4 regions of the Peribacillus sp. NPDC097264 genome follow, and region 4 is predicted to be linked to each of the others. Evidence: riboswitches for the same ligand, from Rfam matches in the RefSeq annotation. Region 4 holds a riboswitch; each other region holds the start of a gene.
The links. Region 4 has a riboswitch for S-adenosylmethionine ahead of ACQKL0_RS10175 (Na+/H+ antiporter NhaC family protein). Riboswitches for the same ligand answer to the same signal wherever they lie in the genome.

Region 1: another riboswitch for S-adenosylmethionine. It lies ahead of ACQKL0_RS17285 (bifunctional homocysteine S-methyltransferase/methylenetetrahydrofolate reductase); the one in region 4 lies ahead of ACQKL0_RS10175 (Na+/H+ antiporter NhaC family protein).
Region 2: another riboswitch for S-adenosylmethionine. It lies ahead of ACQKL0_RS00085 (5-methyltetrahydropteroyltriglutamate--homocysteine S-methyltransferase); the one in region 4 lies ahead of ACQKL0_RS10175 (Na+/H+ antiporter NhaC family protein).
Region 3: another riboswitch for S-adenosylmethionine. It lies ahead of metK (methionine adenosyltransferase); the one in region 4 lies ahead of ACQKL0_RS10175 (Na+/H+ antiporter NhaC family protein).

What each region holds. Positions count from the first base shown of each region.
Region 1 covers NZ_JBNNSR010000011.1:85,053-92,892, reverse strand. The annotation lists gene ligD (DNA ligase D) at 1-1,800, opposite strand, end outside; gene ACQKL0_RS17300 (Ku protein) at 1,938-2,780, shown strand; gene ACQKL0_RS17295 (phosphatase PAP2 family protein) at 2,871-3,545, shown strand; gene ACQKL0_RS17290 (MOSC domain-containing protein) at 4,032-4,673, shown strand; SAM riboswitch class I at 4,785-4,883, shown strand; gene ACQKL0_RS17285 (bifunctional homocysteine S-methyltransferase/methylenetetrahydrofolate reductase) at 4,990-6,837, shown strand; gene metH (methionine synthase) at 6,830-7,840, shown strand, end outside.
Region 2 covers NZ_JBNNSR010000001.1:10,377-18,216, reverse strand. The annotation lists gene ACQKL0_RS00100 (amino acid permease) at 1-236, shown strand, start outside; gene ACQKL0_RS00095 (CaiB/BaiF CoA transferase family protein) at 440-1,546, shown strand; gene ACQKL0_RS00090 (hypothetical protein) at 1,719-2,243, shown strand; gene ACQKL0_RS00085 (5-methyltetrahydropteroyltriglutamate--homocysteine S-methyltransferase) at 2,280-3,383, opposite strand; SAM riboswitch class I at 3,467-3,566, opposite strand; gene ACQKL0_RS00080 (PTS transporter subunit IIC) at 3,782-4,819, shown strand; gene ACQKL0_RS00075 (hypothetical protein) at 4,831-4,965, shown strand; gene ACQKL0_RS00070 (hypothetical protein) at 5,027-6,064, opposite strand; gene ACQKL0_RS00065 (hypothetical protein) at 6,363-6,809, shown strand; gene ACQKL0_RS00060 (glycerol-3-phosphate responsive antiterminator) at 6,999-7,544, shown strand; gene ACQKL0_RS00055 (MIP/aquaporin family protein) at 7,752-7,840, shown strand, end outside.
Region 3 covers NZ_JBNNSR010000006.1:285,574-293,413, forward strand. The annotation lists gene ACQKL0_RS11850 (class I SAM-dependent methyltransferase) at 1-265, shown strand, start outside; gene ACQKL0_RS11855 (hypothetical protein) at 364-549, shown strand; gene ACQKL0_RS11860 (alpha/beta hydrolase) at 590-1,393, opposite strand; gene ACQKL0_RS11865 (gamma carbonic anhydrase family protein) at 1,608-2,126, shown strand; gene metK (methionine adenosyltransferase) at 2,267-3,463, opposite strand; SAM riboswitch class I at 3,632-3,795, opposite strand; gene pckA (phosphoenolpyruvate carboxykinase (ATP)) at 4,374-5,957, shown strand; gene ACQKL0_RS11880 (methyl-accepting chemotaxis protein) at 6,204-7,840, opposite strand, start outside.
Region 4 covers NZ_JBNNSR010000005.1:286,211-294,050, forward strand. The annotation lists gene ACQKL0_RS10155 (cytochrome ubiquinol oxidase subunit I) at 1-169, opposite strand, end outside; gene ACQKL0_RS10160 (hypothetical protein) at 792-1,295, opposite strand; gene sigH (RNA polymerase sporulation sigma factor SigH) at 1,394-2,047, opposite strand; gene ACQKL0_RS10170 (alanine/glycine:cation symporter family protein) at 2,390-3,826, opposite strand; gene ACQKL0_RS10175 (Na+/H+ antiporter NhaC family protein) at 4,121-5,413, opposite strand; SAM riboswitch class I at 5,613-5,717, opposite strand; gene ACQKL0_RS10180 (ABC transporter substrate-binding protein) at 5,874-7,067, opposite strand; gene ACQKL0_RS10185 (ABC transporter ATP-binding protein) at 7,095-7,802, opposite strand; gene ACQKL0_RS10190 (ABC transporter ATP-binding protein) at 7,795-7,840, opposite strand, start outside.

The DNA.
Region 1 (7,840 bases), on a different contig from region 4:
TGGGCCGTTATCAATCTGCCTGTAATTCTTGAAGGGGCAGCCCAACCTTTTGATCCTGTTAGGTACAGTTTCCACTGTATAATCTTCCAGTCTAAGGTTTTCATTCACTTCTTCCCATGATAAGGGGGTGGCTACCCCGGCGAAATGATTTCCACGAGGGGAATAAGGGACGATAATGGTTTTCCCTTCACTATGTTGGACAAAATCGAGATAAAGTCGATTTTTTCGATTTTTCTTCATTCTCTCTAAGGTAAAGTCATTTGGAAAGGAGCTTATTAAGTATTGACCAAGAAAATCAGTGAAAATATGTGTCTCTTTATAAGTAAAAGTATCTTCCGGTAGTGGAATATGAATCTGTAATCCCTTATTTCCTGAAGTTTTTACGAATGCTTCTATATGTAATGGAAGCAAGACTTTCTTTATTTCAAGAGCGGCATGAATCGCCAAGTTAAAATACTCAATCGAGGGAGGGTCAAGATCCAATACAATTTCATCTGGTTTAGTAGAGCCAGCTTTCTGAAATGGTGCATGGAACTCCAAGGCAAGTTGGTTGCCAAACCAAAGCAATGTTTCCAGTTCATTACATAGCATATACTCGATGTCTTCATTCAGGAACGTTTGAATCGATGGGGGCGCATACTCTGGCTTATTTTTTTGAAAAAAACGTTCAGGGTTCATTGCGCCATGAGGGTAACGAATCGTTGTCAGAAGTTTGTCGGCTAGAAAAGGCAAGAAATGAGATGACACCTCCCGTAAATATTGGAGGTATTCAACTTTTATCACCTTTCTATCCTTAAATGCCCAAATCGGTTTATCTGGTGATGTTATATGGACCGACTCCGGAAAAGTAAATTGACTGATAAGGAACCTCTCCCAAGTACATTCACTTGGTATCGTTTGCAACAGCCACTGGGAAAACTGAGGCTCCCGTAATTCATTTTCTTCATGAACATGCAGAAATTGCACTTCGATACAAATGGAAGGATGGAGGTAAAAGAACTTAGCATTCTCTTCTACGGCATTTTTTTTTATCAATTCGTGTAAAATGGTTTTATCCTGGGCACTCATGCCATTTTTGACGCTCCCAATCGGGGTGATTACACCGTCTTTATAAACGGAAATTGAAATATATCCGTTTTCTTTATGAAGAGCGGTGATAAAGCATGGGACTACCCTCCAATTTTTCACCTTGATCCAGGAGGTTGAACGTTTTTCGTGCCATATGCTGTTGATGTTCTTGGCTACAATCCCTTCCCCGTCCATGAGAATGACCTTATTCATCGCTTCATTTGCAGTATCATAGTTTCCAATCAGTTGGATCGGGCTTTCTTCATGGGGGCTAGGATTTTCTGGGAAATGAAGTTTTTCTCCTAAGCCCTTCAACATAGCTTTCCGTTCCGACAAGTTTTGTTTGGTAATGTCTTTTCCATTTAAGGTTAGTAAGTCAAACACTATGAATCGGCATGGGGAGAGAGTGGAAGCTTCGGATATCAATGTTTGGTTTCTCAAACGTCCACGCCACTGTATCTCGGAAAAGTCTGCCTTGGCTTCATTGGTTAGCCAAACTAGTTCTCCATCTAGTTGAAGGGGAAGTATACCTTCGAGGTTCAAGGTTTCTAGGAATTCACCGATTTCCGGAAAAAGAGGCAGCAACTCTTTTCCGTTCCGGCTCGTCAGCTTTGCCACTTTACTTTCTTCAATCGTTAAAATGGCCCGAAAGCCATCATATTTGACTTCATATATCCATTCCTTAGAACAAGGAGCTTCTGGATGATAGGTGGGCAACATTGGTTTTACCACATTTTTCCCTCCGTTCAATGCGTTTATTAGTATTTTCCCCATAAAATCTTAATTTTAAGAGTTGAGATATAATTTTTTTGAAAGAAATGGGAATGATAATAATAGTGAATCAATTAATCAACGATGAGGTGAGGAATTTGCATACAATATGGAAAGGCAGCATTTCTTTTGGTTTGGTGAATATCCCGATAAAGCTTCATGCGGCAACGGAAGATAAGGATATATCCTTACGAACTTTGCATAAGGAATGCCATTCACCGATAAAATATGAAAAGGTTTGTCCAGTTTGCCAGAAAGAAGTAGGCAAGGATGATATTGTTCGTGCGTTTGAGTATACAAAAGGAAAGTTTGTTGTCCTAGAAGACAATGAACTTGAGCAATTAAAAAAACAAAATGAAGATAAGGCAGTGGAAATCATTGATTTTGTTAAAATAGAGGAAATTGATCCAATCTATTTCAACCGAAGCTATTATATGTCTCCAAACGATGGCGGTACAAAAGCCTATTCTCTTTTGAGGGAAGCACTCTTGGAGTCAGGCAAGGTTGGTCTCGCTAAAATCATCATTCGTTCCAAAGAACAAATGGCTATCCTTCGGGTCGTGGATAACACATTGTTGATGGAAACCATTCATTACCCTGATGAGGTTCGTTCTGCAACCGACGTTCCTAATATTCCTGCTAATGATGCCATTGCAAAAAAAGAAATCGATACGGCCATATTATTAATTGATCAGTTGACATCGACGTTTGATCCGACTAAATACAAAGATGATTATCGAACAGCTTTGCTTGAATTGATTGAATCAAAGAAAACTGGCGAGAAAACCATTACAGCAAAATCTAAAGAACCCGTGGCCAATAATGTGACGGATTTAATGGCAGCTTTACAAGCGTCCATTGACAGGACGAAGCCGGAGAAAATGGTTGTAAAGAAAAAGACGACACGCAAAAGAGCGGAGCCTAAAAAGAAACAAGCGTAAAAAAAGCCTGAGCGAAGTCATATCGCTTAGGCTTTTTTTGTTTTATCCTAGAGGTAGTGTGGTAAATGAGGGAAAAGGTGGTGTCCGAGAATGCATAACTTTTTTAGCATACATATTTCAAAAAAACTTCTTTATATTGCCATGATGGCTGGTTTAATCCTAGTTTATTTTTTCATTTTTATTGAAATTGTGGAAGAACTGAAGGAAGGGGAGTTAATCGAATTTGATAAAATCCTTATCAATTTCATCCAAGTGCCCTTTAGTGAACAATTTATCAGCTTTGTGACTACGCTCACATTTTTTGGGTCGGTGACATGGATAGTCGTACTAATTGGTATATTTGCCTTGATTTTGGCCTTATACAGAAGAAAACAGCTTGCTTTATACTTAATAATCACTTCAGCAATGGGTGGGGTATTTAATTGGGGGCTAAAATATCTTTTTCAAAGGGAAAGACCCGATATCGCTCCATTATTATCCGTTTCCGGATATAGTTTTCCTAGTGGTCACTCTATGGCTTCGGTTATCGTTTACGGAAGCATTGCAGTTGTATGTTTACGAATCGTCAAAAGTAAATATATGAACGGCATTATATGGTTTTTGGCTTTTTTGGCTTCATTGGTCATTGGATGGAGCCGCATTTATCTAGGGGTGCATTACCCGAGCGATGTTGTGGCAGGTTTTGTTGCCGGAGCTGCTTGGCTAACGATATCGGCATGGCTGTTACGATACCTGGAATATAAGGGGCGAAAAAATAGAAGCTAAGGGGAAAATGAAGGCATAAGAAAATCACCAAAATTATCAAAAAAGTGGTGTACTGTGAGGAAAGTAATGATCGCACCTATAAATTTTCATTAAAAGAAGATCTCCTGTTCAATTTGGTAGTTACTTGTTAGGTATAAATAATTAGTAAGGATCTACAGTTTTCCACCCTTTTTAAAAGGAGACAAAAAAATTCGCCCCCTAAAGAGCGACAATGAGGAAATTAATCGTGAATCAACATATAGGCGACGGATTGTCTTTTTCGACTATATATTGTGTTCATATTCTATCATAATTAATTTGGAAATAGCAACTAAATTACTAAAACAAAGGGATTATTTTTATATCATTCTCTTTTCACATCGAATTTTATACCTAGTAAAGAGGTTATTGCTTTTTTTTTGGTATAATCAAATAATTGAATAGATTGAATATAAAGAATGTTTCTTTATTGCAATCTGGAAATTTAAAAGAAATGGAAGATGTCCAATGGAAAATCGTAAAATCATGTCTCTTCAAATTGGGATGCCAAAAGAGGAGGAGCTTTCGGGGGTAAAGATCAAAACGGCAATGGATAAGAAGGCCATCGACTATATCACCGTAACAAAATCAGGGATTGATAGGGATGGAGTGGGTAACAGAAAGTTCCATGGAGGGCCTGACCGTGCACTATGTTTTTATCCCTTTGAGCATTATGATTTATGGAATCGAACATTCAATAAGCAGCTTTCCATCCCTGCATTTGGGGAGAATTTGACGATTGCTGGAATGACTGAACGTCAAACGTTTATAGGCGATATCTATAGCATTGGCGGGACCGTTATTCAGATTACACAGGGGCGTATTCCTTGCTCGACCATCTCCCACTTTAACAAAGAGCCAGAGTTTTTGAAATTGGTGATGGACACTAATCTAACTGGCTATTTTGCTAGGGTTATACAAGAAGGGGTAATTGGCCAACAAGATGATATCGTGTTATTGGATCGGCTTCAAGATAAGGTTACGGTACTTTATGCAACGGATGTCATCCTTCATAAGCGTGATGGGGAGGAGGGGGCAATGTCCTTGCTTTCCATTGAATCCTTGTCGGAAGAATGGGGAGCCTTGCTTTCTAAAAGGATGTATCGTTAAAAAGTCTGAAGAAAATGAAAAAATGATAAATATACTCTTGAAATTATCAGATGATTCATGTAAATTAAATATAAATAAATTTTGAAATGTTTAGAAAATTAAACTTAATAAATCTTATCGAGAGAGGTGAAGGGACTGGCCCGATGAAACCTCAGCAACCAGCCTAGGCAAAGGTGCTAAATCCAGCAAGCAGAGCTTGATAGATGAGGAGAATGTTTCGAAAAAAGCCTTCTTCTTTGAGAAGGTTTTTTTTCTTTACTCTCACACTCATAGAAACTGACAAAAACCATAGTGTTTTTAAGAGAGGGTGTACTAATTGGATTTTCGTAGTGAATTGAAGGAAAGAATGCTAGTTGGAGACGGCGCGATGGGTACGTTGTTGTACTCCTATGGAATCGATCAATGTTATGAGGAAATAAATTGCACCAATACTGATAAAATTGAGTCTATACATAGGGCCTATTTAGAAGCGGGTGCAGATATTCTGCAAACCAATACATATGGTGCCAATTTCAATAAATTGAAACGGTATGGGCTGGAGGAAGAAGTCAGTCGGATCAATCGCCAAGGAGTCAGCATTGCTAAACAAGTAGCGAAAGGGAAGGCTTATGTTTTTGGTACAATTGGGGCCCAGCGTAGTATACGTAAATCGGATTTAAGTATAGAAGAAATAAAACGGGGTTTTCGAGAACAATTATACAGTTTGCTTCTGGAAGATCCCGATGGAATTCTTCTTGAAACATTCTATGATTTTGAAGAGCTTGAAACGGTACTTCAAATTGCTAAAAAGGAAACGGACCTGCCGATTATTGCAAATGTATCGATGCATGAACTTGGAAATCTTCAAAATGGATTTCATTTGAATGAAGCTTTTCAAAAGCTAGAGTACCTAGGTGCAGATGTGGTTGGGGTGAATTGTCGTCTGGGCCCCCATCATATGATAAGGGCACTGGAAGAAGTGAAATTGCCTATGCAGGCGTCGATTGCCATCTATCCTAATGCAAGTCTTCCAGATTATGTGGATGGGAGACTGGTCTATAAAGCGGAACCAGAATATTTCGGTTCAAGTGCACTCGAATTACGAAAACAAGGAGCAACCATTATAGGGGGTTGCTGTGGTACGACACCACTACATATACAAGCTGTGAACGAAATGATTGGCACTTTAGCGCCAGTCAAGGAAAAAATTACGAAAGCTCGACATATAGAAATTATTGAAGTGAATAACCAAAAACAAGAATTAGCTCTTCATGAAAAGGCAAAAACGGATAGAACGATCCTAGTTGAGCTTGATCCACCGAAAAAGTTAGGAATCGAAACGTTTATGGCAGGAGCTGAAGCCTTGAAAAAAGCTGGGGTGGATTCCATTACTTTAGCTGATAATTCACTTGCTTCACCAAGGATATCGAATTCGACCTTAGCCAATTTATTAAAGGCTGAATTAGGGGTGAATCCGATGGTCCATATTACGTGCAGGGACCGAAATCTTATTGGATTGCAATCCCATTTAATGGGGTTGCATACAGTCGGGCTGGATGAAGTTTTAGTTATCACTGGTGATCCTTCTAAGATTGGTGATTTCCCGGGGGCAACGTCTGTCTATGATTTATCTTCATTCGATTTGATAAGTCTGGTTAAGCAATTCAATGAGGGCTACTCCTATTCCGGACAAAGTCTAGGGAAACGGGCTAATTTCAAGATTTCCGCAGCTTTTAATCCAAATGTGAAATATCTCGATAAGGCTGTTCAGAGAATGGAAAAGAAAATCGCTTGCGGTGCTCATTCGTTTTTGACACAGCCAGTTTATTCAGTAGAACAAATAGAAGAAGTCTATCAGGCGACAAAACATTTGGAAACACCGATTTTCATGGGGATAATGCCCCTTACCAGTACGAGGAATGCCGAATTCATCCATAATGAAATACCGGGGATTAAATTACCTGACAGTGTACGGAAAGCAATGGCCTCAGCGGGAGCTGATCCAGTAAAATCAAGGATTGAAGCTATAAATATAGCAAGGGAATTGGTAGACGCAGCCCAAGAGAGGTTCAAGGGAATTTACTTAATAACGCCTTTCTTACGCTATGAAATGACAGCGGAACTTACTACATATATTAAGGATCATGATCGTAAACAAACATCTGAGGTGGCAGGACATGAGTAAAAGGGAAATTAACGTGCAATTACAATCAAAGATTCTTCTTCTTGATGGAGCAATGGGCACCATGATTCAAGCTGAAGATTTAACGGCCGAGGATTTCGGTGGAGAACAATACGAAGGGTGTAATGAGTATTTATCGTTAACCCGTCCTGAAATCATTCAAACCATCCATGAAAAATATTTAGCGGCAGGTGCCGATATTATAGAGACTAATACCTTTGGTGCCACAAGCTTAGTGCTGGAAGAATATCAATTAAGCACGCTTGCATATGAACTTAATAAAGTATCGGCAGAGCTTGCCGTAAAAGCATGTGAAAAATATTCAAGTGATAATTGGCCCAGGTATGTAGCGGGTTCCATGGGACCAACGACAAAAACTTTATCTGTTACAGGTGGAACGACTTTCGATATATTGACCGATTCATATGAGGAACAGGCACTTGGCCTTATAGACGGTGGGGTAGACTTATTACTCGTGGAAACCTGTCAAGATATGCTCAATGTAAAGGCGGCCTTTTCTGGAATTAGATCGGCCATCGCTAAAACTGGCAAGGAAGTACCGATAATGATTTCAGGAACAATCGAGCCGATGGGAACGACGTTAGCCGGTCAGTCCATAGAGGCATTTTATTTATCGGTAGAGCATATGAACCCTCTGGCTGTCGGTTTGAACTGTGCGACAGGCCCAGAGTTTATGATTGACCATATCCGTACTCTAGCAGATCTATCCGACAATGCGATTAGCTGTTATCCAAATGCAGGATTGCCTGATGAGGAGGGGCATTACCATGAATCTCCCACTTCCCTAGCCGAGAAAATGAAACAATTTGCAGAAAAAGGCTGGGTCAATATCATTGGTGGCTGTTGTGGTACCACTCCTGAACACATTAAAGAGCTCTCAAGAGTACTTAAAGATATTCAACCACGGAAATTACCTGAGGCTGCACATGGTCATGCCGTATCTGGCATCGAGCCGCTTATTTATGACGACTCAATGCGACCCCTG
Region 2 (7,840 bases), on a different contig from region 4:
AGGCTTTATGGTTTCCAATCGGGACGATATTTGCCATTACGATTGGAATGGTCGTCATCTTGGCTCAAAATATCCAAGCGTTCTTTTCGGACCATATCGATTGGGGAAGTGTGGTGGCGGCTTACTTAGGAATCCCTCTTTTTCTCGCCCTCTGGTTTGGGTATAAACTGATTAGGAAAACGAGATTCGTTAAGCTCGAAGAAGTGGAAATTAATTTTGATGAAAAGTATGACTGAAAACTTCCGGACCATGTTCACAGACATGGTTCCGGTTATTTTATTATTTTAAATTGAACATGTACCAATGTTAGTCGCATTGAATTGGATGTGAATGTTGTTTTGCAGGAAACGAAAGGGTGGAAGAAGAATGAGTATAAAAGATAGAAATCCCAACTGAGGAAGAATGCATCCATTTGGTAGAAAAGGAAGGTGCATGAACGATGACACTACTGACCAATCTGAAAGTGCTAGACTTTTCGACACTTTTGCCAGGGCCATTCGCTACGCTCATGCTTGCAGACTTAGGAGCGGAAGTGTTGAAGGTTGAACGGCCGGCCAAGGCTGATACATGGGGAGTCGATCAATATTTGAACCGTTCAAAAAAATCGGTTGCCCTTGATTTGAAACGGCAGGAGTCGATTGATGCCGTAAAGAATCTAGTGAAGGAATATGATATTGTCCTTGAACAGTTCCGGCCGGGTGTCATGGATCGGTTGGGGCTGGGATACGAAGAATTAAAACAAATCAATCCAAAGTTGATTTACTGTTCGCTTACTGGCTTTGGTCAGACTGGTCCCTACAAGAATCGTCCAGGTCATGATATCAACTATATTTCGATAGCGGGGTTGTCCGGTTACTCAGGTACGCAAAAAGGAGGACCTGCAAAAAATGGAACACAAATAGCCGACCTTGCAGGAGGCTCCATGCATGCTGTCATCGGGATTTTGTCGGCAGTCATCTTCCGGGAGCGGACGGGTGAAGGTCAGTTCATCGATATTAGCATGACCGATTGCAGCTTTGCTTTGAACGCGATATCTGCCCCCCTACATTTACAGGGTGGATTGGAGCTTGAACCGGAAAAGTTGGTATTGAATGGCGGAACATTTTATGATTTTTATGAAACGAAAGACGGCCGTTACTTCTCGGTTGGAAGCTTGGAGCCATCATTCCGTGAAGTGTTATGTGAAGCAATCGGACAGCCTGAACTGTTCGAGTTAAGCATGAAGCAAGATGCGGAAAGTAGCATCCAATTCAAAAGGATCATCAAGCATGCATTTCTTGAAAAGACATTTGAAGAATGGCAGGGCATATTCGAAGAGTTCGAGGCTTGTGTCGAACCGGTGCTGACTTTTTCTGAAGCGACCAATCACCCGCAACTGCAAGCGCGTGGCATGATAGTCGAAGTGCCCGATGGAGAAGGAAACATGCAGAGGCAGATGGCTTGTCCCATCAAAACATCGGTCTTCACTCCAGAGTATAAACATGTTGGGATGAAGCCGGGACAAAGTAATGATGAGGTCTTTGGCACTCTTGAATTGGAGCGATAGCAACGGATGGACCGGCAGATGATCTGCCGGTTTTTTGTGGGTTAAAGGGGGAGTCCCTTAAGACATGTGAATATTTACTAGTTATAACGTATCCACACCGGGTAAGAGAGTATCATCCTTCGAATAAGGACTTGTCTGTATACACCAAGCTCAAATAAGGAGGATGATTGGCATGTTCGGTTTGTCTGATATCACTAAATTTCTCTTTTCCTTTTTTCTGATTTTACCGGTTGTCACGCTCATTCATTTAGGTGGGCATCTATTCTTTGTCACGCTATTTGGCGGTACGGAGAAAAAAATCAAGATCGGATGTGGAGAAAAGGTTTTCTCCTTTTGCAATATAGAAGTGAGAAAATACTACTTTTGGAATGGGCATTGTGAGTTCAAGGGATTAAAATATGATAATAAGTTCACGAATAGTTTGATTTACTTAGGGGGAGCCCTCTTTAACCTAATTAGCATGTTGTTGATATATAGTTTGGTTTATCAGGGAATCTTGGAGAAGTCGGTCCTCTGGTACCAATTCATATATTTCTCTTTCTATATTATGTTCTTTTCCTTATTTCCGATGTATTTTTCCGATGGGTCGCCAAGTGATGGAAAGGCCGCAGAATTGACATTGAAGAACCAGCTCGATGATAAGGTGACAGATGATGTAGTGGGGAAGAAAGAGGATGAGGACGATCGATGTTGTTGAATAAAGGGACGAGCATAGGCTCGTCCCTTTTTGTTCTTATCCCCATACTTCTTTGGCGACATCCACAACGAATTTTAACTTTTCCCATTGCTGCTCTTCCGTTAGCTTGTTGCCAAGATGTGTGGAAGCGAATCCGCATTGAGGGCTTAAGCACAAGTGTTCATGTGGCACGAATTGTGCCGCTTCTTTAATACGTGATTTAACGGTTTCTTTATCTTCAAGTTCGCCATTCTTCGAAGTAACCACGCCAAGAACGACTTGTGCGCCGTCATTTGGAATGTGTTCTAATGGTTTAAAATCCCCTGAACGATGATCATCGTATTCCAAGAAAAATCCATCTACATTTTCCTTGGCCAATAGAGTTGGGGCGATACGGGCATAGCTGCCTTCAAAAGCCCAAGTCGATTGGTAATTTCCACGACAAAGGTGAGTCGTGACAACCAAATCCTCTGGTTTTCCCTCCAACGTCCCATTAATCACGCGCAATGCTAAATCGATTAATTGTTCCCTTGTATATTTCCCCTCTTTGAACTGGAAGTCCGGAGCGGAAAGCCTGGCTATGTATACATCATCTAATTGTAAATAACGTACACCGGCATCGTAAAAGGCTTGTAAAGCATCTTGGTAGGCTTTGATAATATCTTTTGCATAGTCTTCGATGTCAGGATAGATTTCTTCATTATGGACACCTACCGCAAATAATTGATTGGGACTAGGGATGGTTTGTTTCGCCACAGCCCGTCCGTCCACGATTTCATTAAACTCAATAAAGTCTTTAATAAAGGGGTGATCTGGGTTGAAAGAAATTTTTCCTGTATTCCGAACGTTATAACGTTCTGTTTCAATTCCATCAAAGGTGAGACCTTTTTCCGTGACATACCCTTCGATTCCATTTAAATGTTCCAAGAAGTCAAAGTGCCACCAGGTGCGTCTGAATTCCCCATCAGTCACTGCCTCTAAACCGATTTCTATTTGCTTATCGACGATACGCTTGATTTCCTTCGTTTCAACGTCGCGTAATTGTTCTGCGGTAATGATTCCTTCTTTCCGTTGCTTTCTTGCCAGATGTATACTTTCTGGTCTTAATAGACTTCCTACGTGGTCGGCTTTGAATGGAGCTTTCGTTAAAGTGATAGACATGGTAGATTCCTACTTTCCTTATTAAAATATAAAAACCTCTTCTTTAAAAAAGAAGAGGTATAATCAGCAATGCTTATATTCTCTTCTTATCTTCAAGTTGAACACTTCTGGAATTAGCACAGTACAGTAAAGTCTGTTGCTGAGGTATCAAAGGGCCAGTCCCTCCACCTCTCTGGATAAGAAAATGAACTATTCAATTAATTACGACTATACAGGTAGTATTAGTAAAGGTCAATAGAAAACAGATAATTTAGAATATAAGCGTTATTAGAAAGTAGTTTCTCTTAGTTTAAATACTTTTATACACTTTCGCGGTGAAGTATTAAAAAAATCCTTTGACTATTGTCAGAATATTTCTTATAATTGTGTACATTACAGCGAGATAGGGGATTATTCAGATGAGAGATTTTTTTAATAAATTATTAACGGGGATGAGCATAGGGATTGTCGTTTCATTAATTCCGAATGCTTTGTTAGGGGAAATACTTAAACTATTGATTCCACATTTTCCCGTGTTACAGCATATATTCGATATCACCGTTTTCGTGATGAGCTTGTTACCTGTCATGATTGGGGTGATGGTCGGGATTTCGTTCAAGCTACCATCCATTCAAACGGCCAGTATCGGGATCGCGGCCATGGTCGGAAGTGGTGCCATCCAGAAAACGGCTGACGGTTTATTTGCCCTTAATGGGATTGGCGTTGTAATCAATACCGGAATTACCGCGGCATTGACCGTATTGTTCCTGCAACTAATTGGCGACAGATTAAAGGCGTATGCGATTCTTTTGATGCCGACTTTAAGTATCTTGGTACCAGGAATGATTGGATACTTCATTCTGCCATACGTAAAATCCGCTACGGGACTATTAGGAGTCGGCATCGCTAACGTGACGTCCTTGCAGCCCATTTTGATGGGAGCCATTATTTCCGTTATCTTCTGTCTCATTATCTTATCTCCCATTTCAACGGTTGGGGTGGCGACGGTCATTATGCTCTCAGGTATAGGATCGGGTGCGGCCAACCTAGGAATCGTGGCAGCTGGTGTGGGCCTAGCCATTGCAAGCTACAAAGCGAATTCATTAGGGACGGCTTTAGCCCATGTGTTGGGTTCCCCTAAGATTCAAATGAGGAATTTCTTCATGAAACCGAAAATTGCGTTTCCCATGTTAATCACGTCAGCTATTCTTGGTGCGTTGGCAGGTTTGTTAAACATACAAGGGACCCCATATAGTGCTGGATTTGGTTTATCGGGATTGGTCGGTCCCTTGAACTACATGAAACTGGCGGAAGGCGGATGGATTTTCAGTAACATATCCATCATGGTCATCATTTTCTTCATTCTTCCGGTTGTGTTGAACCTTGTACTAATCTACGTTTTCTCAAAGAAATTAAAATGGATTAAAGCAGACGACTATACCTTGCATTTTGAATAATACGAGGGTAAATGAAAGAAGCAGCCAGGCAAAGGGACCTGGCTGCTTCTTTTGATGGTGCGGCTATTTTCAAAGGGAATGTACGTTTAGATCTAACAGCTGCGAATCCACTTACCTTCTTTACAGGTAAGGACATCGGTTGTTGACAATAGAAAGAGCCACAAACCGAAGCGTATCTGGACGGTTTGTGGCATCATTCTCACCCCGTCATGAGTTGGTGGATGGGGTGAAGGTCTCTGCGATATGAGAGGTGATTGGACCGTACTTTTCCTGTTCGCTAGCGGGATAGGTAATGATAAAGGTAGTGCCGACCTGATCATTAAAGTAGTATTTCTTATAGATAACGTTCCCATTTTCTTCGTAGGAAATGACATACCAATCGTCTGTAAGTCGCTGATAGGCGATTTCTTCTGTGATATTTTTCAAAGCATCTTCATAATACATTTCAATCGTTTCTTCATCGTTGATTACATTCGTATGGCTAGCAAAGGCGGTAATTTCAAATTCCTCATTATAGAACCTGGCTCCATCACCATTGGTTGGTGGGGTGTCCATATTTAAGCCTTTGGGATAGTACATGGAGAACCCATAACGGCCATTTTGATATAGTTGGTACGCAGTTTTTTGACCGTCGGCTTTTTCTACGGTTTTCTTATCTTCAGTTTTCTTTACTTTCTTTTCTTCTGGTTGCGTTTCTTCCTGGTCTTTCAGGGCAAGATCGACTTGTTCCGTAAGTTTAGTCAACTCGGATTGATAGCTTGATAGCAATTCATCCGACTCCAAGCTTTTTTCTAAAAGTCGTAATTTCTTTTGTGCTAAACTGTAATTTTCTTTTGCTATCAGTTCTTTCACCAGCTTCATCGTGTCTTCAAACGAAGAGGTTGTTTCCTGATCAGCAAGGACTTGTTCTTTTAGTTTTTTAGCTTCGGTCTGCAACGTGTTCAATGTACTTTTATTCGTAATGACGGCATTTAGAGATTCAAGGGAAGTATCAAATTCTTTTTCTTCATATGCAGTGACTGCAGTATCCATATGATTTGCCTGATCCAAATAAGCGGAGGCATCCTCATCTCCTTCTTTCTCCTTTAAGGCTAATTCGAATTGGATGGCTGCCTGATGATAATCCCGTTTTCCTAGATATTCGATTCCCTTATCCATAGCATCCTGATGGCTATCATTTGAACATGAAGCAAGGACGAATAAGCAGAGGAGGATAACGGTTAGTGAAAGGCCTTTTTTTATCATGTAATCTCCTATTCTATCGTACGGTATTTTAGTGCGAATTAATTTTACCAGAATTTGAACGCTGTGGGTGGTTTTGCAAGACGAATACAAAATTTAAATTATTTTGTTTGAGCGGTCATTCATCTGTCATCCCGAGTGGCATTTTTTTATTTAAAGGTGGTCAACTGTTAGAACAGAACAGATACTGATAAAATATGGTAAGAGGGAGTGAAGGGGCGGTAATGGGTCGTTCCGCAATTACCCAATTCGGAATAAGATGATTCAACGGAGTTTTTGCATAGGGCAAGGGAGGGAAACCATGTTTGATAAATTCAAGGATATAATAAATAAGGCTACAACGGAGGGGGTTTCAATCCCCATTACGGCAAAGATGATGGCAAGTTTAATAGAAAAGAAGTCAGGCGAAGAAGACATTGTTGTGCATATTTCACCAGAGTATATCGTGCTGCGCGGGACTACAGAGGTGAAGAAAATGATGTTGAAGAAAAAGGTTGCCTTCACCGTCACCTTGAAACCGGTGCAAATCGAAAAAAGAACGATTCTGTTTCAGCTTGTTGGGATGAAACCGGTTAATGTTAATTTCATCAACCATAAACTGTTTAATAAACCACCATTCTTTGAATATCATAATCGGATGATCAAAATTGATTTTAACGCATGGGATATGGTGAAAAAGGTACCGGTCGGGCAGATTAAGTCATTTGAGCTGGTTGAGGGTGCCATGAATATCAAATTGGCTCTTTGACTATCAAAAAACAACAAAAGGCCTAAATAATGGCTCTTTATTTAGGTTTTTTGTATGCTTAGGGTACACGCATTCTTTTCTCGTGGAATTTGGATAAATGCGAGCGTCCTTATGGAATGATGGTGGGACCTATTGTTTTTACGGCAGGTTCTGATTATGATGGGATTGTTAGCATAGGAGGAGGATATGATGGATCAGAAGATACTGCCTGCTTCGGCAAGCATGAAGGATTTCGAGAGGTTCTTGGAGAGTTCCTATGAGATAGGGGTTTTTCTGGATTTACATATATCACAGCTGAAAAATGTGAGCTTGATGGCCAAGCAACGTAATAAGAAGATGATTTTCCATGTAGATTTGATTCAAGGAATCAAAAGTGATGAGTATGCCACAGAATTCATTTGCCAGGAGGTCCAACCTTATGGCTTGATTTCGACAAAGTCCAGTGTGATTTTAAAAGCGAAGCAAAAGGGCGTTGTCGCGATTCAACGGATTTTTTTAATAGATTCCCATGCGTTGGAGAAAAGTTATAAGTTGGTAAAGAAGACAAAGCCTGATTATATCGAAGTGTTGCCAGGTGCCATGCCCTGGATGATTAAAGAGGTGAAGGAACATTTGCAAACGCCGATTTTGGCCGGAGGGTTGATCCGTAATTCAGATGAGGTCCTGAACGCACTTGAGGCGGGAGCATCGTCGATCACCACTTCCAAAACGGAGTTATGGAATATGTTTAAATAAAAAATATAAAACAATTTTCTATTTTTTGATAAATAGTTTGACAGCGTTTTCATTAACTAGTATATTAATCTAAAATACAAGTTAATAGATGTGACGGAGATAAGGAGATTCACAACGGAAAATTCCCATTTACTTGTGGGATAGTTCTGCTGTGGGCCTCCTTTTATTGATTTATGGTCATTATTCTAGAGGGGAAGAGGTTTTAATATGACACCATTTTGGGGAGAAGTAGTAGGTACGATGATTTTGGTTCTTTTTGGTGCAGGCATCGGGGCGGGATCTTCATTGAAAGGATC
Region 3 (7,840 bases), on a different contig from region 4:
TGGCTATCTACCTGGAGGCGATAAATCGATCATCACGCAAGCCGATACGACAATCGCTTCTCTGGAAAAACTGTTCGACATGATGGCGCCAGAGGGCATCATCGTCCTCGTCATCTATCACGGCCATCCAGGAGGAGAAACGGAACGGGATGCGTTGATGCACTATGTACAGAACCTGTCTCAACAAAAAGCCCATGTCCTGAAATACGACTTCATCAACCAAGTTCATTCTCCTCCGTTCCTCATTGCGATAGAAAAAAGGTAGAACTCCCACCACCGTTCAATAAACGGTGGTGTTTTTGTAAATCCGACCGTTTATTTTGTATTTTTAAACTTTTACCCATTATAATGAGAAAAAAATGGGTGCAGAAACATGGAACATTTATCGACTTCGTTACTGGCAGGGCAGATTTATTGACTGTGAAAATCAAACCGGATACAAGTGAATCATATGGCCAATTCGTCACCAGCCTGAATGCATTGACCGAAGATAAGAACACGATGGAAGAATTGAAGCCGTTCGAACATGCCTTTGACAAATTCCTCTAAAACAAAAGCTGCTGAAGTTTCTCAGCAGCTTTTTTCTTATTTAAACGACATAGCCCAATATCTTCAACCGGTTTTCAACGAAACTCAGTGCATATTGAAATACGTCATCCCGCTCCGGTTCATTGAAAATTTCATGATATAGTTTCGGCCATTCCTTGTATTGCTTTTCGCTGGCCAAGTTATAGTTGAACCACTCCCGGACCGCCTTTTTGTTGACGACCTTGTCATCTCCGCCCTGCATCATCAGTAAAGGCACGTCCTGAAACTCCGGAATCTCTTCAAAAGCATCCTTCATTGCCTGTACAAGCTCCCGATACCAGCGAACGGAAACTTTGGTAATGTACAATGTATCGTTCGTATCCGATTCACGGATTTCCGAATTTCTTGTCGCCATTTGGGGAGTTAACCCAGAATCCACCCGGAATTTTGGCATCACGATATTCATGCCGTGTGAAATGGCGGTTAAGTATTTGGGAGGATGCGTCATCAGGCCGAGGCATGGCGATGATAAAATGACCCCCGCGATGTCCCATTCTTCCTCCTGAAGCAGGCGGATCGCAATCAACCCACCCATACTATGTCCTAATAAAAAGACAGGAAGGGAATAATCGTATGCATCTTCAATCCAGCTTTTTACTTCTTCTAAATATTCGTCAAAGGAATCGATATGCCCCCGGAAGGCGCGTGTCGTCATTCCCTGCCCGGGTAGGTCGCCCATGACGACATGGTATCCGGCTGAAAGCCACATTTGTGTTAACCACTTGTAACGGCCATGATGCTCCATTGCCCCATGAATAATGACGATGACGCCTTTTGCATCTCCGTCCGTCTCCCATTTCCACATTCGAAATCCCCCTTTCACTTTTCTCTAGTTGTAAACGTTCCATGCAGAATGAAAAATAATCTATATGGTAAATTATAACCACATTCTCGGTTTTCGACAAAAATGAAACCTAATTAATTGTGCTCAATCAAATAGTAGCCAAGGCTATTTTGATACGGTATATTAAAATAATACAGCAAAATTATCCACTTCGGAAAGGAAATGATGAAAATTGATTATTTATCCATTCAAAAGCATGGAACCAGAAATTTCCGAAAGCGCCTATCTTGCTGAAAATGCCGTCGTGACAGGCGATGTCAAAATCGGTGATGAATCAACGATCTGGTTCAATACCGTCATTCGCGGCGATGTGGCACCCACCATCATCGGGAAAAGAGTAAGCGTACAAGATAACAGCGTACTTCATCAAAGTCCCAATAACCCACTGATAATCGAAGATGAAGTGACCATCGGCCACCAAGTCATTCTACATAGCTGCAAAATACGAAAGAGAGCCCTCATCGGCATGGGTTCGATCATCCTTGATGGAGCGGAAATCGGTGAAGGTGCCTTCATCGGCGCAGGGAGCCTTGTCCCCCAAGGAAAGGTTATCCCGCCGAACACCTTAGCCTTTGGAAGGCCAGCCAAAGTCGTTCGTGAAATTAATGAGGAAGATCGCCAGGATATGGATCGCATTGTCCGGGAATATGCTGAAAAAGGACAACTCTATAAACAGGCTGACCGAATAAAGTAACACCAATCGTATGATACAAAAAAACGCTTAGCTAAAAATAGGATTCCTTGAATTATTCCCTAGGAAGCCATATTTAATCCTATTTTTGCCCATCAAAAAAGGTGCCTTGCATTAAAGCAAGGCACCTTTTCTCATATGATTTACGCTTTAGCTTGTGTTTTTAAAGCTTCTGCTTTATCCGTACGCTCCCAAGGCAAATCAACATCTGTACGGCCGAAGTGACCATATGCAGCTGTTTGCTTGTAGATTGGGCGACGTAGGTCAAGCATCTTGATGATACCAGCTGGACGTAGGTCGAAATTCGCTTCTACCAATTCCACTAGCACCTCTTCACTTACTGTTCCCGTTCCAAATGTATCGATTGAGATGGATACAGGCTTAGCCACACCGATTGCGTAGGCCAATTGCACTTCCGCTTTGTCAGCCAGGCCAGCAGCTACGATGTTCTTCGCAACGTAACGAGCGGCATATGCAGCAGAACGGTCCACTTTTGTCGCATCTTTACCAGAGAAAGCACCGCCGCCGTGACGAGCGTATCCGCCGTACGTATCAACGATGATCTTACGGCCAGTAAGACCAGCATCCCCTTGAGGTCCGCCGATTACAAAACGGCCAGTCGGGTTGATGAAGTATTTTGTATCTTCATTGATTAAGTCAGCCGGTACGACCGCATTAATCACATGTTCTTTTAAGTCGGCTTGAATTTGTTCAAGTGTCACTTCAGGATCATGTTGTGTGGAGATGACGATTGTGTCTACACGTACAGGTAGGTTATTTTCATCATATTCAACCGTTACCTGCGTTTTTCCATCAGGACGTAAATAACTTAGCGTGCCATCTTTACGAACTTGAGAAAGACGGAATGATAGCTTATGAGCCAATGAAATGGGAAGTGGCATAAGCTCTTCCGTTTCATTGCACGCGAATCCGAACATAAGACCTTGGTCCCCTGCACCGATAGCATCGATTTCCTCATCGGACATCGTACCTTCACGTGCTTCCAATGCTTTATCAACACCCGCTGCAATATCAGCAGACTGCTCATCGATCGAGCTTAGCACGGCACAAGTCTCGGCATCGAAACCATATTTCGCACGAGTGTACCCGATACCTGCAATCGTATCGCGGACAATGCGTGAAATATCCACGTAAGCCGATGTTGTAATTTCTCCAGCAACAAGTACAAGACCTGTCGTTACACTTGTTTCACACGCAACGCGCGCATTTGCATCCTTAGCTAGGATTGCATCTAAAATGGAATCTGAAATCTGATCACAAATTTTATCCGGATGGCCTTCTGTCACAGATTCAGAAGTAAATAGACGTTTCTTTGACATCTTATTTCCTCCTTGGAAGTTAGTATGTTGTAGGCATGAGCCTGATCTTTTACGGAACTCGTTTCCCTTATTAGTTTCAATCATAGACACAGAATTAATGAATAAAAACACAAAAACCTTCCCTGGCAAATGAGGAAAGGTTTAAAAATTCTATCATCTATCCTTTCACTCTTATCGTTCAAGGGTTTTTTACCTTGCTCAGGTTAGCACCATCACCACTATTCCTTGAAGGTTCATCGCTTTATTTTCGGCGATTGACCTTGGAGTCAAGTTCAATATGGCAGGTTGCTGGGTTTCAAAGGGCCTGTCCCTCCACCAACTCGGGATAAGAGAATCCGTACAATTTAAGATACTATCGTATTTAGTCTGAATTTGTCAATGTTTTTCTAAATAGAACATTTTTCCCCAATGAAAAATAAAAAAACTTTTTATCTGGCACAGCCGGAATATAAATAGTATTCTTAAAGAGTGTAAACTAAGAAGATAAGACCATTGACTTACAATGGATAAATCAGACAAAATGAACATACCATCCGAACCCCTATATTCATCCCTTTTTCAGTTACATAAATGGTTGTTCACTTCTTTTCTTCCTATTATAAATGAAAAGGTACACTAATCCTAAAACGGGACTTCACAAAGACTTGTGGCAGCAATCGTTTTTCACATCCTAGATTCACTTCATCCAGATCGTCTCCCGATTCAACCAGATTCAAAAACATCCATCCAGGATGACTCACTGCAAGTATATGCCCGCACTATACATAAGGTTACACTCGAAGTGAGATAATTGATTAATGTGACTATTCCATTTTCATTCACAAAAAAAGTTAAATAGTATAGACTATTTAATCCAATGTGTTATACTAATTGTATTATAAAAACTTAAACAAAGGAAGGTATCTCATATATGAATTCTGTTGACGTTAATGAGTTACACCAATTATTAGCAGGAAATAATGTGCAAACTCAACTCTCAGTTCCTCAATTAGTGGAAAAAGTATTAAGCAGAAATGAAGGCGTTTTAACTTCAACCGGCGCAGTAAAAGCTGAAACGGGCAAATACACAGGCCGTTCACCTAAAGATAAATATATTGTGGAAGAAGCTTCTGTAAAGGACAAAATTGACTGGGGCCCAGTGAACCAACCCATTTCCGAGGAAGTATTCAATAAACTATATAGTAAAGTAGTGGATTACTTAAAGACAAAAGAAGAAGTCTTTGTCTTCAAAGGTTTTGCTGGAGCAGACGAATCATCACGCCTTCCTATCCGAGTGGTTAATGAATATGCTTGGCACAACCTTTTTGCTCATACATTGTTCATCCGTCCGAATGAGGAAGAACTAAGAGGGCATGAAGCAGAATTCACCATCCTTTCCGCACCTAATTTCAAAGCGGATCCAGCAGTTGATGGAACGCAATCCGAAACGTTCATCATGGTATCATTCGAACGCCGTACTATCCTAATCGGTGGAACTGAATACGCAGGTGAAATGAAGAAATCGATTTTCTCAATCATGAACTACCTACTTCCGGAAGAAGAAATCCTTCCAATGCATTGTTCGGCAAACGTAGGTCGTGAAGGCGATGTCGCTTTATTCTTCGGATTGTCCGGTACTGGTAAAACGACTTTATCTGCCGACACGAACCGTAAACTGATCGGTGATGACGAACACGGCTGGTCTTCTAACGGTGTATTCAACATCGAAGGCGGATGCTATGCAAAAACCATCAACCTTTCACGTGAAAAAGAACCACAGATCTTCGACGCCATCCGTTTCGGCGCCGTATTGGAAAATGTCGTGGTAGATCCCGAAACACGCGTGGCGGACTACGATGACAGCTCATTAACGGAAAACACCCGTGCTGCATACCAAATGCAAGCGATCGATAACATTGTGAATCCAAGTATTGCGGGACACCCGAATACAATCATTTTCTTAACGGCTGATGCTTCTGGCGTACTGCCTCCAATCAGCAAACTTTCTAAAGAACAAGCCATGTTCCACTTCTTGAGCGGATACACAAGCAAATTGGCAGGTACAGAAAGAGGTGTGACGTCTCCTGAAGCAACATTCTCTACATGCTTCGGTTCACCTTTCCTACCACTTCCTGCTACACGCTATGCTGAAATGCTTGGAGAAAAAATCGACGAGCATGACGCAAAAGTATACCTGGTTAACACAGGATGGACTGGCGGAGCTTATGGAACTGGAAGCCGTATGAAGCTTGCTTATACTCGTGCCATGATCCAAGCAGCACTTGAAGGTGAATTAGCCAACATTGAAACCGTTCAAGATGATATCTTCGGCTTGAACATTCCGGTTCATGTTCCTGGTGTTCCTGATGAAGTGCTTCAACCAATCAAAACATGGGCAGACCCTGCTGCATACACAAAATCAGCAAAAGACCTTGCCGCTCAATTCCGTGCAAACTTCAAGAAATTCGGTAGCGTACCAAACGAAATCGAAGAACTTGGCGGGCCGATTGCATAATAAAGATAGGAAAAAGGACCAAGCGAAAATCGCTTGGTCCTTTTCTTTATCATCAAAGCAAGAATGCATAGTCCTTGGATATCCTCCTCTTCCCCATATTCACATTAGCTTTCTACGCGCACACCCCTTGGCTATCCCCGTCCCTTCCTCCTATTTCATGTGACAAGCCGCATTGCAACAGAAAAAACCCGAACGACTAAAACACCGTGGGAGTGGTGTTCATCGTTCGGGCTCTTCATCGTGTTCTTAAATCTTGAAGTGGCTTACTTCCTTCTGTAGGTTTTCGGCCAGGATTGCTAGTGATTGGGCGCCTGTCGTAATCTGTTCATTCGCCGCTAGCTGCTCTTCTGTGGCTGCACTTGTATCATGTGCCCGTTCAGCAGCGCTCACCGCAATTTCCTTTACGGAAGTGGCCCCTGCTGCCACCTCTTCGGTCATGGCTTGAATGTCTTCGATAGCATTGGATGCCGACTCTATCCGTTTTCCCACTTCACCGACTGCCACTTTGATCTGGTCGAACACCTGCAAGGAATTCTCCGAGGCAATGAGTCCATCTTCCGCTTTCTTGGTTCCCATCTTGATGGATTCCACCCCTTTTTTGGTCGCATCTTGAATCATGCTGACCATGTTTGCAATCTCTGAGGCGGACAATTTCGATTGCTCAGCCAGTTTCCGGACTTCATCTGCCACGACCGCAAAACCTTTTCCATGATCCCCGGCACGGGCAGCCTCGATCGCGGCATTCAATGCCAGTAAATTAGTTTGGTCGGAAATGTCCGTAATCAAGGCTGTCACTCTTTGAATATCACTTGAATGGCTCGTCATCATTTCCATGATTTTCGCCGAGTCCTGAATGGTGGAATTGATATGATTCATTTCCTTTGTCACCGCATTCATGCTGGATGATCCCTCACGAACTAGCGAATTCACCGTTTCAGCAGATTGAAGCATGTCGACATTGCTTTCCGTAACTCTCCCGACGGCTGCAGCCATTTCATTCATGGAATCCACCGAATTTTCAATAATGACCACCTGCTGATTCGTTCCTTGCATATTATCCTCTGCCGTTTTAGCAACCATCTCCGAAGAGGCAAGGCTTTCCTCGGAACTGGCTGACATTTGCTCCGCTTGAACAGCTAACTGGCTCGAAGAATCCCTCATACTCGAGACTATCGACTTCAGTTCATTAACCATTTTGTTGAATGCACCGGCCATTTCCCCAATCTCGTCCTTGTTCCGGACCTGTATGCTTTCCACCTGGAGATTTCCTCCAGCAACCTCACCAATAGCCGCAGTGAGCTTGCGGACCGGGCGGGTGATGCTGCGACTCAGGACAGTCGGCATTACGATACTAAGTATGAAGCCTCCGATGATGACCAACGTGATGAAGCTCAGCATATCCTTAACCAAAGCATCAATCTCTTTCCTTTTCTCTTGCATATAAACCTTCTGGTTGTCACTTAACTGTATGGCTTTTTCGATGATTGTTTCTTCTAGTACACTGGTCTCTTTCGCAATGACCAAAGCTTCCTGAGTTTTCTCCTTCTGGACATTATTGATTATTTCTTCTGAAAGTTCTGTATACTGCTGTTTTGCTTTATATGCCTCTTCCAGTAAAGTCCGATCTTCTTTCTTTTCCATCGTCTTTTCTAACTCTTTATAGGCACCTTCAAACCTATCATACTTCTCGGACCGGCCTTCTAAATACTTGGCATCTCCATAGATCATATATCCCCGAATATCGTTGGAGTAATCTTGCTGATTGATGATCAGGTCATCCACAAGTTGAGTCTTTTTCACGCGATTATCCAATAAAAACGTATATTGTTTATTAAGATCATCGATAATCAACAAATATACAGTCCCAATGGCCAATAAAAATA
Region 4 (7,840 bases):
TTTTGGTCCAGCGTTTAGCCATGACCACATATTGTAGATCTTTCGTCTTTTGATACATCAATTCCGCTGCCAGCATCATCATAGGTAATCCCACACCTAGAGTGGCAAATATAATATGTACGCCCATATTAGTCCCGAACATCGCCCTTGCCATTTGTAAGTGATCCATACTTATTTCCTTTCTAACCTAATTTATTCTTTTTAGCTTCTCCATACAAAAGGAAAATATTTAAAAAAGTTCCATGAATCCTCTTTATCTTTTGTTACTAACAGTTTTTTCCTTAGTTAAATATCATTTATTCTATCGAGGTAAATTGTAGGATATAAAATAGATGAACGACCTCGAAAAATAGCAGGTTTGTTGCTGGATGATATACCATAGGCTGACGCTGTTCCCCATTAAAAAAACAAAAAAACACCGTTCAAAGTGAACGGTGTAAGCATTTGAACAATATTGAAAATTTCATTGTATAAATAGAACAAAATAGGCTTCCTCTTTCCTCACTATCATTAAGGAAGTATGGAAGATATCGATCATTCATGTACCCTACTTTGTCGAATTTTATCATTTTAAGTAGATAAGTAGTTAATTAAAATGATATGCCGTTACAAGGTCATACCATACAAACAAGGTGAGTTTTCACTTTAAAAGCGCATGCATTTCCCTCAATGTTTTTTTATGATCCTGATTTTCACTCATAAAAAAAGACAACAAAAAAATATTTAACGATAGGATTTTATATTATCCTAATTTTCAATTATCTCAATGGTCATTTAACCAGTTTTCGTTCTTATCGTTTCTTTTCTTTATTCCAGTAGTCATATATAGCTTCTTTCAATACCCCATTTAGATTTTTTCCTTGCTTCGCTAACCATTCCGTCTGATCTATCGGTAATAGTAGTTTAAGGTTTATTCTTTCATTTGGCATTTCCACTTTTCTTATTTCTTTCAGAGTAATGCCCTCTTCAACATTCGGGAAGGATGTTTCATTCTCATGTACTATCTGAAAATCTTCATAGCCTTCTAGATCATATATCTCACAATATAGGTTAAGCTGGGGCAATCCTTCCCCCACTAAACCGCGCAGATGCATAATCGCACTGATTTCTTTACCATCTTCCAATTCTATTTCAATAATTAAATTTTCATTATTGCCGAATTTTTTTAATACTATTTCACTCACTATTATATCCAATTCCAATGTATACCTTGAATCTGTCTCGAATATATATATAGCACTATTAAACATAAAAACACTTTCGCCATCTATTTTTACTGACTTAACCTTGCGCATACACACTCCACTTTCAAGTATTATTCTCCATGAATTAAATGACGGTAATCATGATGATAAAGAAAATCTATAATTTAAAGTGATGCTCACTGTATTCACTATTCAACCATCAACCGTGATTCCAGATACTTATCCAACTTCTTTTTTACACGTTGGAGTGCATTATCTATTGTCTTTACTTGAACATTCAATTCTAGTGAAATTTCCAAGTAGGTCTGCCCGCCCATATACAAGTCCACGACTGTACTTTCCAGGTCACTAAGGAGTTCCGTTAATTTCAGTTCAATTTCACTGAATTCTTCTAATCCTATTAAAATGGCAACCGGATCCATCTGCTTTTGCTCAGGAACGACATCAATAAGAGCTTGCTCCGATTCCCCTTGGTAAATAGGTCTAAACAGTGAAACATAGGTATTCAATGGGGAATGCTTTTGTCTAGTGGCCGCTTTGACGGCAGTGATAATTTGTCTAGTAATGCAAAGTTCAGCAAATGACTTAAAGGAAGCCGAATTTTTGCAATCTCGATAATCCCGGATAGCCTTATACAGTCCAATCATGCCTTCTTGAAAAACATCTTCCTTATCTCCACCCGTTAGAAAATACTTCATTGCTTTAGTTTTGACAAGACCTTTATACTTCGTAATTAATTGATTCAGTGCCTCATCGTCACCATCTTGAAATTTGCCTATCAATATTGCATCTTCCATTTGTGTAGGGTTTTCTACTTTTTCCTTATCGAGGATCATACTCATTTTTATTCCTCCACTCACTTAGTTGAGCACCAAATAACTACAAGGTTGCGTTTTAGCTTCAAAATATTGGTAGAGCCTTATAATATTATAGTATCTCAGCTACATCATTAAAGATACCCTTAAATACCGACATTTTCCAACAATATTATATATTACCAACTATTAAATAGGAATATTGATTTATGAATTGTTTCATTTTATTAAGGTATTTATTCACAGTATAATAGAATATTTAGAAAGAACATAACCCGGATTAAGATCTGGGGTTATATTGGGCTATCAAAAGGTATAAAAAAAGACCTCGAAAAAATATCGAAGCCTTTTTATTCATCAATCTAGATTCTATTTCAATACCTTTTTACTGGATTCTTCCACGTGATCGGTTGGTTCACCCCAGCATTCAACATTCTTCAATCCCTTAATGTTACTTACATGGAAAACGGGATTCTTACCATCTTTCTTTTGCTTTTGATAATCAGCAAGGGCAGCGAAAGCTATTTTTCCTAGCAAGGCTATGGCTATCAGGTTTATGATGGCCATTGATCCCATTAGCAAATCTGCTAGATTCCATACAAACTCGAGCGAGGCCATCGATCCGAATATGACCATTCCAACGACTGCTGCACGATAAATATTTATCCAAACTTTTTTTTCATTAATAAAACTGATATTGGATTCTCCATAATAGTAGTTTCCAACAATTGAACTAAATGCAAATAAAAGTACAATAATAGCTAAAAATATACCAGCCCAAGACCCCAAATTCTCACTAAGGGCATTTTGCGTTAGAACAATTCCATCTGTTTCCTTCGACGAATACAGGCCGGAAAACAAGATGATAAAGGCCGTAGAACTACATATGATAAGCGTATCTACAAAAACGCCAAGTGACTGGATAAGACCTTGTTTTACCGGATGGGTGACATCTGCCGTAGCGCCAGCATTTGGAGCACTCCCCATTCCAGCTTCATTAGAGAACAATCCCCGCTTGATTCCGTTCATCATGGCTGCACCCAGTGCACCACTAGCAATTTCCCTCAATCCATCAAATGCACTATCAAAGATTAAAGCCAGAACACTAGGTAACTCGGTTATATTCATAATGATGACAACTAATGCTATTATTACATAAGCACCTGCCATGAAAGGCACAATGACTTCGGACACTTTAGCTACTACCTTAATCCCACCAAAAATGATTACAGCCGTAATGATTGCTAAAATAAGTGCAGTGACCCATTTCTCAACTCCAAAAGATGCTTGGAACGCACTTGTAATCGTATTGGCCTGAACTGAATTGAAAGCAAGTCCAAACGTCAATGAAATCAAAACTGCAAACGTGATACCCATCCAGCGTGCATTTAATGCTTTTTCCATATAATAAGCTGGACCACCACGGAATGCTTCTCCGTCTTTGACCTTGTAAATTTGAGCAAGTGTGCTTTCAATGAAAGCAGAAGCAGATCCAATCAATGCGATTAACCACATCCAGAAAACTGCTCCCGGACCACCCGTTGTGATGGCTATAGCCACACCTGCCAGATTCCCCGTTCCTACCCGGGAAGCCGTGCTGATACAAAAGGCCTGAAACGATGATACACCTTTCTTATCTGCCGTAGCACCTTCCCCTAGTAACCTAATCATTTCTTTCACCATTCTAAATTGTACGAATTTAGTCCGAAAAGAAAAATAAATGCCCATTCCAATTAATAATATAATCAGTATAGATGACCATAATAAATCATTTGTTTCAGTAATAAACTTTTCTACTATCTCCATTTTTAAACAAACCCACCTCTAATTATTTCAATACAATACCTTTAGAGTTCCCGCTTTTGCAAAATAGTAAACACTTAAGAATAAAGATGACTCCGTATATTGTATTTAATTATACTATTTTAATATTATTGAAGAAGGATATTAGTTTTTTGGAACATAAAAGAATTAAAGATTTCATCCACACTTTTCATTCGAAGTCACTTACCCTAAAAAAGCCCTGGCGACAATGCTCCAGGGCCAACATTCATGATTTTACATTCATGATTTATTGATACTCTTCCACCCATACTATTTTTATTTCTTCTTCGAGAACCCGGGAAAACCTATTAAAATGGCTATGATTCCTGAAATCCCGATTAAGACTGGATAGAAAGAATAGGGTAGGATACTGATAGGAGAGATGTGTGCAACACCGGCAGCTAAAAGTAGTTGTGCCCCGTATGGCAATAATCCTTGAATACTACAAGCGAAAACATCTAGTAAGCTGGCAGATTTCCTGGGATCAATTTCATACTTTTCGGCAATATTTTTTGCAAGTGGACCAGCAATGATGATGGATATGGTATTGTTTGCCGTTGAAAGATTCGTTAAAGCAACCAATCCCGCGATGCTGAACTCAGCACTTTTTTTTGATTTGCTTTTTTTCGTCACGAGGTTCAGTAGGTAATCTATTCCGCCGTTATGTTTGATAACCGAAACCATGCCTGCAATCAAGATCGCTAAGAAGGAGATTTCATACATCCCAGCCATTCCATCTCCTACTTTTTGAATAACCTCCATTGCATGATAACTGCCATCCGCTAAACCGATTATTCCAGCAAAGACAATGCCGATAGAGAGAACCAAGAATACGTTGATCCCCGCCAATGCTGCCACTAGAACACAAAGGTAAGGTAGAATTTTGACCCAACTGTAGGCTTCTCCAGAAATTGTAGCTTGTTCACCCATCGTCAGAAAACCAAGGATAACACATGTAATTACCGCAGCAGGTAAAACAATAAAAAAGTTCACTTTGAATTTGTCTTTCATTTTCGTTCCCTGTGTACGTACAGCTGCTATAGTCGTATCCGAAATGAAAGAAAGATTATCACCGAACATTGAGCCACCAATGACCGCAGCCATGGAAAGGGCAACTGAAATCTCCGTCTGTTCACTAATTCCTACTCCAATTGGTGCTAATGCCACTATCGTTCCCATACTTGTCCCCATAGATAATGAGATAAAGCAGGCGATAATAAATAACCCCACCATTAATAGATTTTGCGGAACGATCGAAAGTGCTAGATTCACCGTAGATGCTACGGCTCCCATCCCATTTGCCACTTCCGAAAAAGCCCCAGCCAATAGGAATATGACAACCATCAACATAATATTTGAATCCCCGGCACCTTTACAAAAGATTTCTACTTTGTGATTGAATGATTCCTTTCGATTCATTGCCAGTGCCACAGCAGATGCAATGGCAATGGCAACAATCACTGGAAATGTGTAAAAATCTTTTGTAATCACACCTGAACCTATAAATAATATCAAAAAAACGATAAACGGCGTTAAAGCCCATGGATTCCCTTTATTGTCTAAACTCATGATGTACACCTCTTTATTATTTTTGCATGGTATTGGATACTCTTTTTGGACTCTCTAAATTTTCCGGCATCCCTTCATTTTAATATAAGCATGATTATAAAATAGTAACAAACCATCAAGAACAGATTCCTATCCTATGAGTACAAAAAGACCTCTTCCATTTTATTACAAGAAGAGGTCTTTTAATCTATAAACACTCCTCTTATCTTTCAGGTCAATCGCCTGCTGGATTTGGCACAGCACTCTAAATAAGTCTGCTGCCGAGACATCTTCGGGCCAGTCCCTCAGTCTCTCTTGATAAGAAGTAAGAAATATTCATTTTTTTAAAGCAAATATAAGAGTACAGCATTTTAAGAGTTTTCGCAAGGTAAAGTATTAAAGATTTTTATAAACTTGTTGAATGCATTATTTTTTAGCTTTCGGGGCCTAAAGGTAGCTAGTGTGAAAGCACATGACACTTTTACTCTTCTACACTGATGGGTACCACTTTGCCATCTTCTACCGCTCCGACGACGACTTTTGCTGCGAATCCACCATTTTCGTCAATCGAAGGTATATTGTAAATTTTCTGTTCAGGTGCCGTGTTTGTCAGCCCATCCTGCATATGTTCACGGATGGCTTTCACATCCTCGACTGTTCCTGCCGCTTTCATTGCCTCCACAAAGGCATACATAGCAATGTAATTCAACCCCACTTCAGAACTGGCATCTTCCTTATAAATTTTTTTATATTTATCAATGAATGCCGGTGCTGCTTCTTCATTGGAGTCGATAAGCGGAAGCACACCAATCGAACCTTCCAATGTTTCGTATGAACCGGCAATTGGCTTCATTTGATCCAGTTTCGCCTGGTCCATGATAATGAAACCGCCTTTAAAACCTAGTTCTCTTGCTTGTTTTGCAACCTTGGCCGTAGGCTCCGACGCCCCACCGATGAAAAGGACATCAGGCTTTTCTTTTAAAGCATTTGTAACAGTCGTGAAGAAATCCGTTTCTTTAGAAAAATCAATTGAGGCATTATACACGACTTTACCACCCTGCTTTTCCCAATGTGGTAGTAGGTTTTCCGCCCAGTCTTTCCCGTACTGGGAAGATGGTGGCAATGCCGCGATTTTTTTGCCGAAGTTTTCCATTGCATACGTAGAAAACGGTTCAATATACCCTTCATAATTTGGCGGGATCCTTACTGTTAATGAATTTCCGCTTTCCGTGATAGCTGGTTCACTCGAATAGGCACCGATGATGAATTTCTCTTTTTCGTTAAAAACCTGTAGGGCCTGTATCCCCCCGCTATGAGGAGTGAAAATAATCGGAGTTTTGTATTCCTGGATTAAACGTTTAGCATTTGAACCCGTTTCATTCGGTAAGTACTTATCATCCAACGAAACCAGATTGAGCGTATATTTTTCCCCTTCCACTTCGAACCCACCGGCATCGTTGATTTCATTTACAGCCATCTCCATACCATTTAACGTTCGTTTTCCATATAAGGCTGCTGCTCCACTCAAAGGGCCGCTAAAACCGATATTGATAACATTCTTCCCTTTACTGGCCTTTCCTCCCCCACTTGATGCAGGGCTGTCTCCCTTGTTACACCCCACTAGTGCCGTTAGGACGAGTAATATCATTACAAAGAATACACTCAACTTTTTCATAAAAATCCCCCATTCATTTTTAAACTCTTATGCTCCGATATAGGCTTTCCGTACTTCATCGTTAGACAATAATTCTTTTGCGGTCCCTTCAACGACAATTTCCCCATTTTCAAAAACATATCCTTTATCTGCAATGCTAAGAGCCACATTCGCATTCTGTTCGGCTAGTAGAACGGTTATTCCTTCCCGGTTTATTTCTTCGATGACTTGGAACATCTGTTCAACAATCAAAGGAGCGAGGCCCACAGAAGGTTCATCTAGCATCAAAAGCTTCGGTTTAGACATCAAAGCCCTGCCAATGGCCAGCATCTGTTGTTGTCCACCACTCAAGCTGCCGGCCTCATCATGGAGTTTTTCTTTTAAAATAGGAAATAAATGATAGACATTTTCCAACGAGGACTTGATTTCCATCTTTTTTTTTCGATGTACGTAAGCTCCCATCTTCAAGTTTTCCTGGACAGTCATCTGAGGAAACAGTTTCCGCCCTTCTGCACATTGCACGATTCCAGCTTGGACATTCTTATCCGGAGCCCTACCTCCGATAGCCAGTTCCTCAAAATGAATTTCACCCTGAGCCAGCTTGCTTATTCCGCTGATAGAACGGAATGTCGTGCTTTTGCCTGCCCCGTTCGCCCCCAATAGAACGACAATTTCTCCCTTTTCCACTTCAATATTCACTTGCTTAATCGCAGTGAAGCTCCCATAACATACAGTAACATCAGTTAACTTAAGCACTAGCACTACCTCCTAAATAGGCTTTAATAACCGCCTCA